Regions from separate parts of the Janthinobacterium sp. Bl 1 genome, predicted to be linked through region 3. Evidence: predicted binding sites of a transcription regulator. Region 3 holds the regulator's gene; each other region holds the start of a gene.
The links. The regulator sigma-54, encoded in region 3, starts transcription at its own class of promoters, with help from an activator protein. The targets are predictions, from matches to a motif close to TGGCANGNAANCTGCTTT.
Positions count from the first base shown of each region.

Region 1: adh (aldehyde dehydrogenase) is a predicted target of sigma-54. The motif match lies at 1,198-1,215, and genes of this name have one in related genera.
Region 2: AC4BCN_RS17560 (PEP-CTERM sorting domain-containing protein) is a predicted target of sigma-54. The motif match lies at 734-751, and genes of this name have one in related genera.
Region 4: AC4BCN_RS02570 (EDSAP-1 family PEP-CTERM protein) is a predicted target of sigma-54. The motif match lies at 1,176-1,193, and genes of this name have one in related genera.

Region 1 is NZ_CM177086.1:1,359,808-1,361,991, reverse strand. Features, by position in the region: gene adh (aldehyde dehydrogenase) at 1-1,111, opposite strand, end outside; gene AC4BCN_RS06240 (beta-propeller fold lactonase family protein) at 1,364-2,184, opposite strand, start outside.
Region 2 is NZ_CM177086.1:3,920,121-3,922,304, forward strand. Features, by position in the region: tRNA gene AC4BCN_RS17550 (tRNA-Gly) at 45-118, opposite strand; gene AC4BCN_RS17555 (hypothetical protein) at 439-627, opposite strand; gene AC4BCN_RS17560 (PEP-CTERM sorting domain-containing protein) at 800-1,582, shown strand; gene AC4BCN_RS17565 (hypothetical protein) at 1,818-2,184, opposite strand, start outside.
Region 3 is NZ_CM177086.1:867,483-869,666, forward strand. Features, by position in the region: gene lptB (LPS export ABC transporter ATP-binding protein) at 1-194, shown strand, start outside; gene AC4BCN_RS03915 (RNA polymerase factor sigma-54) at 199-1,677, shown strand; gene hpf (ribosome hibernation-promoting factor, HPF/YfiA family) at 1,747-2,109, shown strand.
Region 4 is NZ_CM177086.1:574,168-576,351, reverse strand. Features, by position in the region: gene AC4BCN_RS02585 (dodecin) at 10-216, shown strand; gene AC4BCN_RS02580 (hypothetical protein) at 244-555, opposite strand; gene AC4BCN_RS02575 (hypothetical protein) at 716-1,090, shown strand; gene AC4BCN_RS02570 (EDSAP-1 family PEP-CTERM protein) at 1,281-2,184, shown strand, end outside.

The DNA.
Region 1 (2,184 bases), 490 kb from region 3:
CGCCGCCGGCCAGCACTTCGGCGCCTTCCTGGCGGCCGATGTCGAGATAGGACAGGATTTTTTCCAGCTGCTCCTGCGACGCCTGCGCGCCGATCATGGTGGACGAGTCGAGCGGATTGCCCTGCTTGATGGCGGCCACGCGCTTCAAGGCACGTTCGATGAATTTCTCGTAGATCGATTCCTGGATCAGCACGCGCGATGGGCAGGTGCACACCTCGCCCTGGTTCAGCGCGAACATGGCAAAACCTTCCAGGCACTTGTCGAAATACTCGTCGTCCGCATCCATCACGTCTTCAAAGAAGATGTTCGGCGACTTGCCGCCCAGCTCCAGGGTGACGGGAATCAGGTTTTGCGCGGCATAACCCATGATCAAGCGGCCCGTGCCCGTTTCGCCCGTGAAGGCGATCTTGGCGATGCGCTTGCTCGACGCCAGCGGCTTGCCCGCTTCCAGGCCGAAACCGTTGATGATGTTCAGCACGCCCGGCGGCAGCAGGTCGCCGATCAGCTCGATCAACACCATGATGGAAGCCGGCGTCTGCTCAGCCGGTTTGAGCACCACGCAATTGCCGGCGGCCAAGGCTGGCGCCAGTTTCCACACGGCCATCAAAATCGGGAAATTCCACGGAATGATCTGGCCCACGACGCCGAGCGGCTCGTGGTAGTGGTAGGCATAGGTTTCCGCATCGATTTGCGCGACGGAACCTTCTTGCGCGCGGATGCAGCCGGCGAAATAACGGAAATGGTCGATAGCCAGCGGAATGTCGGCGTTCATCGTTTCGCGGATCGGCTTGCCGTTGTCGATAGTTTCCGCCGTGGCGATCAGGCTCAGGTTCTGTTCGATGCGGTCGGCGATGCGGTTCAGGATATTGGCGCGCTCGGCAGGCGACGTCTTGCCCCAGGCATCCTTGGCGGCATGGGCCGCGTCCAAGGCCAGCTCGACGTCTTCCGCCGTGGAACGGGCGATTTCGCAAAATGGCAAGCCCGTGATCGGCGTGATGTTAGGAAAGTATTCACCTTTTACCGGGGCAACGAATTTTCCGCCGATGTAATTGTCATAGCGTTGTTTGAAGGGATTGGCTACGCCCAGTTTGCTGATGTCTGCGAGATTCATGTCGTCCTCTATCGGGTTAATTAGAATGGAATTACTGTAATTAAAATCAAACGTCCTGGTACAGATGGGGTGAGTACACGGAGTCTTCCGCAAATGCCGTGCCAGCTCGCCATCCCACTACAAACTTAGCCGCTTTTCCCCTTGTTACAAGGGCGTGGCGTCAATACCGGTGCGCTKCCCTGCGCATGCTCCGTCTCGAGCCGCTGCACAATGGAACAGGTGTACCAGACTGGAACACCTGTTCCTGTGCCATCAACGAATCACCACGCCCCATGGCAATTCACCTACGGCAATATCGGCCACCTTGCGCGCGCTGGCCGTGTCGATGACGGAAACGCTGTTCGAACGGCCATTGGCCACATACAGCTTGGCGCCATCGGGCGTGATGGCCATGTTCCACGGGCGCTTGCCAACGGGAATGGTGGCCGTGACCTCGTTGCTGGCCGTGTCGATCACCATCACCGTGCCATCGATACCGTTCGAGACATACACCTGCTTGCCGCTGGGATGGACCACGATGCCATTCGCATTCTTGCCTGCAGGAATGGTGGCAATGGCCTTGCGCTCGGCCATGTCGATGACGTAGACGGCATTGACCAGTTCGCACGCCACGTAGGCGCGGCCCGAGTCCGGACTGAAACCGATGCCGCGCGGACGCAGTCCCACGGCGATGGACGCCACCTGGCGGCGCTGCGCCACATCGATGACATCGACTTGTTCAGCCTCTTCCGCGCTGACCAGCAGCCAGCGCCCATCGGGGCTGAAGACGGCATGTTCCGGGTTGCGTCCCTGTACCTTGATATCGGCGAGCAAAGTACCGGTATGGCCATCGAGCAAGGCCACGCTATTGTTTTCCTCGACGGCCACGGCCACGTGACTACCATCTTGCGAGGCGCTGACGCCTTCGGGCGACTTGCCCAGCGCCACCGTGCGCACGGGCGCGTCGCCAGCGTTATCGATCAGCAGCAAGGCGCTGCTGGCGGCGTCCGTGACAAACAATTGCCGCCCGGTGGGGTCGGCGGCGATGCCGCGCGGACGCTTGCCGGCTGCAATCTGGCGCACCACCTGGTCGG
Region 2 (2,184 bases), 3.1 Mb from region 3:
CGATGCGACCGGCGGCGAAACCCGGCATGCCGGGCAAGGGAAACTGGAGCGGGTGAAGGGAATCGAACCCTCGTGGAAAGCTTGGAAGGCTTCCGCTCTGCCATTGAGCTACACCCGCGTTTTGGAAAACCCACCAGAGGAATCGTATTTGCATTTCCCTCATGATTGAACAAACAACCAATGAGGCCTCTATGACCAAATACGATTTTTTCTGGCTCTACATACAGCGCACAGCTCAACTTTGCGCGATTGCGAAGATGGTAGCTGAGATATCACGTTGGATTGTTGGTGCTGGGTGACAGCGTCCCAGCGTCGGTTTGGCGCGCAGCCTCGCGGCGGCGCCCGACTGATTGATCTATTTGGTTGCTGGATCGCTACTTCACGGCGCACCTCCTTTTCAGGCCTGCGACGGCATACTCGCGCGCGCATCCGGCCAGTTCAGTTTCGTTCGTCATCCTCGGCCTGCGTCTGGTGCTCCACAGCAATCAATGTCCAGCCCAGCTCGCGGCGCACCTCTTCCCGCGTGGGTAGCCGATCTGGCGCCGGTGCGCGGCTCTCCAGGTAGTCGCGTGCCAGGTAGTGTGGCGGATGGGTGGTTTCGGACAAAGCAACCTCGAAAGCTGTCATTCACGTCGCTATGCTGGTTGTTGCGGCTGTCGAGTTTTTTTACACTCGTACCTCGTAAAACAGCAAGCTCAGGCGATTTTCATTTAAATTCAGCGACTTAGTAAAATGGCACGCTTCCTGCTCTGTTTGGCTCCGGGCATTTGCCCGACCTAACTTATTCCACAGGAAAACCATGAACCGAAAATTTTATTGGGCGACACTGGCGCTCTGGCTCGCCAGCGCCGCTGTGCAAGCGGACAATTTCAAAAATGGTGGCTTCGAAAACGGCAACGCGACCGGCTGGACCACCGGTGAAGGGTACCGCGGCAACACGCTCAACGCCTCCCTCAATCCCGGCAAGCTTCTACCTGGAGGCAGCCTTTACAGTGGCCCCGCTACGCGCTCGGACATCATCGCGGCCGGCACGGTTGACCCGATCATTGGCTCCGATCTGGGCTCGACCGTGTACGCTGGAAAATATTCGTACCGAGTCGAGGATAGGAACAGTGGCGGCTACGCTTCGGTGATCAGCCAATCGGTCAGCAACTACACCGAATCCAATATTTTCTTTACATGGAAGGCCGTGCTTGAAAACGGCGGCCACGCCGATAACGAATCAGCAGCGCTATTCATCTCGCTGCGCGATGACACCACGGGCACTGAATTGGTCAGCCGTTTTTACAATGCCGGTAATGGCGGTGGCGGCGTTGACACACGATTTGAAACGTTTGGCAATTATTACTACACGCCTCTATGGCAAGTCGAACGCCTCACAATCGATTCCAGCCTGTCCGGCCACGACTTCACGCTCTCGGTAGCAGCAGCAGACTGCTATTTCAGCGGCCATACCGGCTATGCGTACGTGGACGGTTTTGGCGGCGTCAATCCGATTCCAGAGCCAGAAACGTACGCCATGATGCTGGCCGGCCTCGGCCTATTGGGCTTCATGACGCGCCGGCGCAACAAGCAGGCCTAGAAATGGGAAAGCCACCCATGAGGTGGCTTATTTGTTTGCTCCCACGACTATAGCGCGTGGTGAGCGGCAAATTCAAGGCGTGCAGGTACGGCGCTGGGTCCGGGTACTGTCGCGAGTTCCAGCTATCGGTGGCGCGATGCGCACATTACGATTTCCGGAAGAATTTTCTTGAACTGAGGATTGAAGTATACCGCAGAAATACTGTTTGTAAACACAGGCTTAAAGAAAACTTGCGCTACATGTCTCCGCCGCGTAACAGACCGCCCGCCCGGCCAGAATGACTGTCGTGAATGGAGCTCAGCTCGCTGACCATATCCTTGACGCGCTCCAGCTCCAGGCCGGCCACGCCGTACACTGCCGCGACGCCGGTTCCTTTGCACGACGTGCACAGTCCATTCCCCAGCAGCACCTTGACACCAGTGCCGCTGCAGCCTTTGCACGTGCCGTCGAGCCAGTGCGCCAGCGACTTCTCGGCTACGCGCCGGTAAAGCGCTTGCGCCGCTGCCGCATCCCAGGCTGTATTTTCTGGCACCCAGCGGCGGAACCGGCCGCGCTTGATCACTTCGGCGGTCCAGATGCGCAGCAGCTGGGCCAGGTTCTGC
Region 3 (2,184 bases):
GCATCGTGCGCTTCTTGAAGGAGCGCAATATCGGCGTGCTGATCACCGATCATAATGTGCGCGAGACGCTGGGTATTTGCGACCGTGCCTATATCATCAACCAGGGCTCGGTACTGGCGTCGGGACGCCCCGACGACATCATCGCGAACGAGTCGGTACGCCGGGTCTATCTGGGCGAACACTTCCGCATGTAAGCCAATGAAACAATCATTGCAGCTGCGCACTTCGCAGCACCTGGCACTGACGCCGCAGTTGCAGCAATCGATACGCCTGTTGCAATTGTCGACCCTGGAATTGCACCAGGAGCTCGAGCAACTGCTGACGGACAATCCCTTGCTCGAGCGCCTCGACGATCCGCTCGACCGTTCGCTGCGCCTGCTGTCCGACGGGGCCTTGAGTTCCACGGCCGCGCCGGCTGAAGCGCCGCCCCAGCCGCCAGGCCAGGAGGCGCCTGCCGCGCCGGCCGAAGCGGAAACCTTTGACGGCGAGGCGGGCGAGGGCCCGGCCGCTGCGGACGGCGGCGACAGCGACTGGAGCGAGGCGAGCCGGGGCAAGGCGCCCGACGACGAAGATTCGCGCCCGCAACTCGAGGCCCATCACTGCACCTTGCGCGAACACCTGATGGAGCAGATGCGCGTGACGGTGCTCGAGTTGCGCGACCGCGCGCTGGTCGAGCTGATCATCGACGCGCTCGACGACAATGGCTATCTGGAAGAGACGCTCGACGACATCCTGGCGCGTCTGCCGGAAGAGCTGGAAATCGATGCCGACGAGATGCGCACGGCCTTGTCGCTGCTGCAAAGTTTCGATCCGCCCGGCGTGGGCGCGCGCAATGCGTCCGAATGCCTGGCGCTGCAGATCAAGCGCTTGCCGCACATCGCCATGGTGACGCGGCGCATGGCCCTCGTCATCGTGGAAAAGCACCTGGCCTGGTTTGCCCAGCGCGATTTCAACAAGCTGAAAAAAGCCCTCGATTGCGACGATGAAGACTTGCGCGAAGCACAGACGGTGATTCGCCAGTGCAATCCGCATCCGGGCGCCGTATTCGCATCGGACGTGTCCGATTACGTGGTGCCCGACGTCGTCGTCAAGCGCGCGCGCAATGGCTGGCAAGTGACCCTGAACAACGACGTCATGCCGCGCCTGCGCGTCAATGCCATGTATGCCAACTTGCTCAAGCAGGGCAAGGGCGAGGGCGCCATGGGCGCACAGTTGCAGGAAGCCAAGTGGTTGATCAAGAATATGCGCCAGCGTTTCGACACGATCCTGCGCGTCGCACAGGCGATAGTAGAAAGACAAAAGAACTTTTTCTCGCACGGAGCCGTTGCCATGCGCCCCCTTGTGCTCCGTGAAATAGCTGATACACTGGGTTTACACGAGAGTACTATCTCGCGGGTAACAACTCAAAAGTACATGCTGACCCCGCACGGCATGTTCGAGTTGAAATATTTCTTTGGTAGCCACGTCGCCACCGAAGCGGGGGGCGAAGCGTCATCGACGGCGATACGGGCATTGATCGTGCAACTGACAGGAGCAGAAGACCCTAAAAATCCTTTATCCGACAGTAAGATTGCGGACATGCTGGGGGAACAAGGCATGGTGATTGCGCGACGTACTGTTGCCAAATACCGGGAAGCGTTGAAAATTCCGCCAGTGAGCCTGCGTAAGTGTTTGTAAGTTTTTTTCGGTTCCTCTGCGGGCCGGATAGGATGGACCGCACGAACCCGATCATCTTTAGGAGTGTGTATGAATCTCACCATCAGCGGACATCATCTCGAAGTGACACCAGCCATCCGTGAATACGTACAAACGAAGCTGGAGCGCGTGAAACGTCATTTCGATCAAGTTATCGATATCGCCGTGATTCTGACCGTGGATAACCTCAAAGAGAAAGAAAAACGTCAAAAGGCCGAAGTCAACCTGCGTTTAAGTGGCAAAACCGTCTATGTGGAAAGCCTGGCACAAGACCTGTATGCCGCGATCGATGCCCTGATCGACAAGCTCGATAGGCAAGTGATGAAATACAAAACCAAAGTGCAAGGGCACGGTAAAGAGGCGATCAAGCATCTGCCAGACAGCTCGGAAGAAGAATTCGCCCCCGCCGTTTAAGGGCCCGCGCTTTCAACCGTTGTGATCAACTAAGGGCGCACATTGCGCCCTTTTTTGCGCCCTGACCTTTTGAAC
Region 4 (2,184 bases), 290 kb from region 3:
GGGAATATCATGTCCGCACACACTTACAAGCTGATCGAACTGGTGGGAACGTCGACCGAGAGCAGCGATCAGGCGATACGCGATGCCATTGCCAAGGCGGCGCTGACGGTCAAGCATATGGACTGGTATGAAGTGACGGAATCGCGCGGCCATATCGTCGACGGCAAGGTGGCGCACTTTCAGGTTACGCTCAAGGTCGGCTTCCGGCTCGAATAAAGAGATCGAGTAAAGTAGGCGGCGCGTTCAGCGCCGCCCAGGTGCTCCCCGGCTCTCCAGCCATTCCCGGCCGCCGCTGTCGAGCGCAGTCTCTATGACCTTTTCCGGCAAGCTGTAGACGGTCGCCCAGCTGGCGCGGCCATCCTGCGTGTTGGCGGGAAAACTGTGCGTCTCGATCGGCCAGTGATATTTGCGTTTCAGCGCTTTCACGATGGCGGCCAGCGAGACGCGGCCTTGCAGCGGTTCGGCGCCGGACTGGTCACGGTTCGACAGCAGCACGGCCAGGACCTGGCCGCGGCCCGTGCGTGCGCCGGGGAAGGTGGGGGTTTTGTTTGCCATGGCCTATTTTACCGGGCAATTATCGGCGCGAGGCGATGTGCCGCACCTTTGATCTGGCGCAAACACCGCAGCGGCTTTGCGGCCACGATGGACGTTTCGACAGGGTGCCAGTGCCCCTCTGGCAGCCTGGTCCTGCCATCACGGGGCACAGGAGCCTATCATGCACAGCCTGAACATCCACGCCATGCAATGGCAGCCCGTCGCCGATATTTCCGCCGTCAATCCGCTGCTACCCGACGACCTGGCCTGCTTTCGCGAACTGCGCGACGTGCTGCAACGCTACGGCGCGCTTGACCGCTTCGGCATTTCCCTGATCCACCGCCATTTCGACATCGCCGACGACGAGGAGCTGATGGAGTACACGGATGCGGAAACACGCACCTTGACGGTAAAGCCTGTCAAGAAAAGCGACATCGACTGGCAGCACACGACGATTACCAACTGGAAACTGGCGGAAGGCGAGGAAGTGGCGCGCATCGGTTGCGGCTGCGCGCGCAATTCGGGTGGCCACCTCGGCTATCACCGGGGCACCTGAAAACGGCGTCGGCCTTTCTTACACTTTGCTTCCACCGGCTCAGTCGGCTTTGCGCAAGCCCTTGATTCAATATGCTTTTTTTGTGTGGCACGCAAGCTGCTTATCACTGTCTACGAGATGAATCCAGGCCGGTCATTCTGGATTCTTTCTCCCCCGGATTTTCCGAGACTGACTACGATAAGAGGCTGCGATGAACGTCGATCACACACGAAGCAAGACCCTGGGTTGGCTGGGCGCACTGGCGGCGGCAAGCTTGCTGGCCAGCGGTCAGGCGCAGGCCGGTGCGTACGGCCTGGCCGTCAATGAGTTGAACAATTTCCGCATCACCACCAGCGCCGGCGCGCTGTCGCTGGTCGGCGCCAACCGCAATGCCAGCGACAGCGCCTTCTTCGAAGGCGGCGTGGCCGTCAATCCGCGCGCCGTCAATACGGGGCCGGCCGCCAATGCCGACGTGCTGCAAGTGTGTTCGGGCAGCGGCTGCGGCGGCTTGCCGCAAAATAACTACGCGCCCAGCCCCAGTTCCACCCTGGAGTTCGCACGCGGCGACGCGCACGCATTCGGCAACATGCTCAATGGCGGCTCCACCGTACGCGCCGTTGCGGAAGCACAGCGCGACACAGTCGGCGCCGCCACGGCCACAGCTGGCGACACGCTCACCGGCTCCGTCAATCTGACCCTGTCGAGCGCCGGCTTCATCACCTTCAGCTTCATGGGACGGCGCGATCTGCGCACCAGCGTGACGACCATGGGTGACAAGTCGAGCGTATCGATCATGGATATCTTCAATATCTCATGCAATACTTCCAGTCCCGTGGGCTGCCTGTCGAATGCGAATGCCGATGGCGTGATCTTCCAGTTCGCGCCCGATGGCGACGCCAGCAATGGCAGCGACGTCAATGGCAACCATACGGTCGGCAGCCTCGATCCCTTCAGCCTGAACATGACGGCAGGCACCAACGACCCGGCCACCTCGCGCGCCTTTGCGAATGGTTTTGCGATGTTTTCCCTGACCTCGAATTTCGCCTTGCCCGCTGGCAGCTACACCTTGAACTTTTCCAAGTCCACGCGCACCGATATCGTCGTCATCGAGCCCC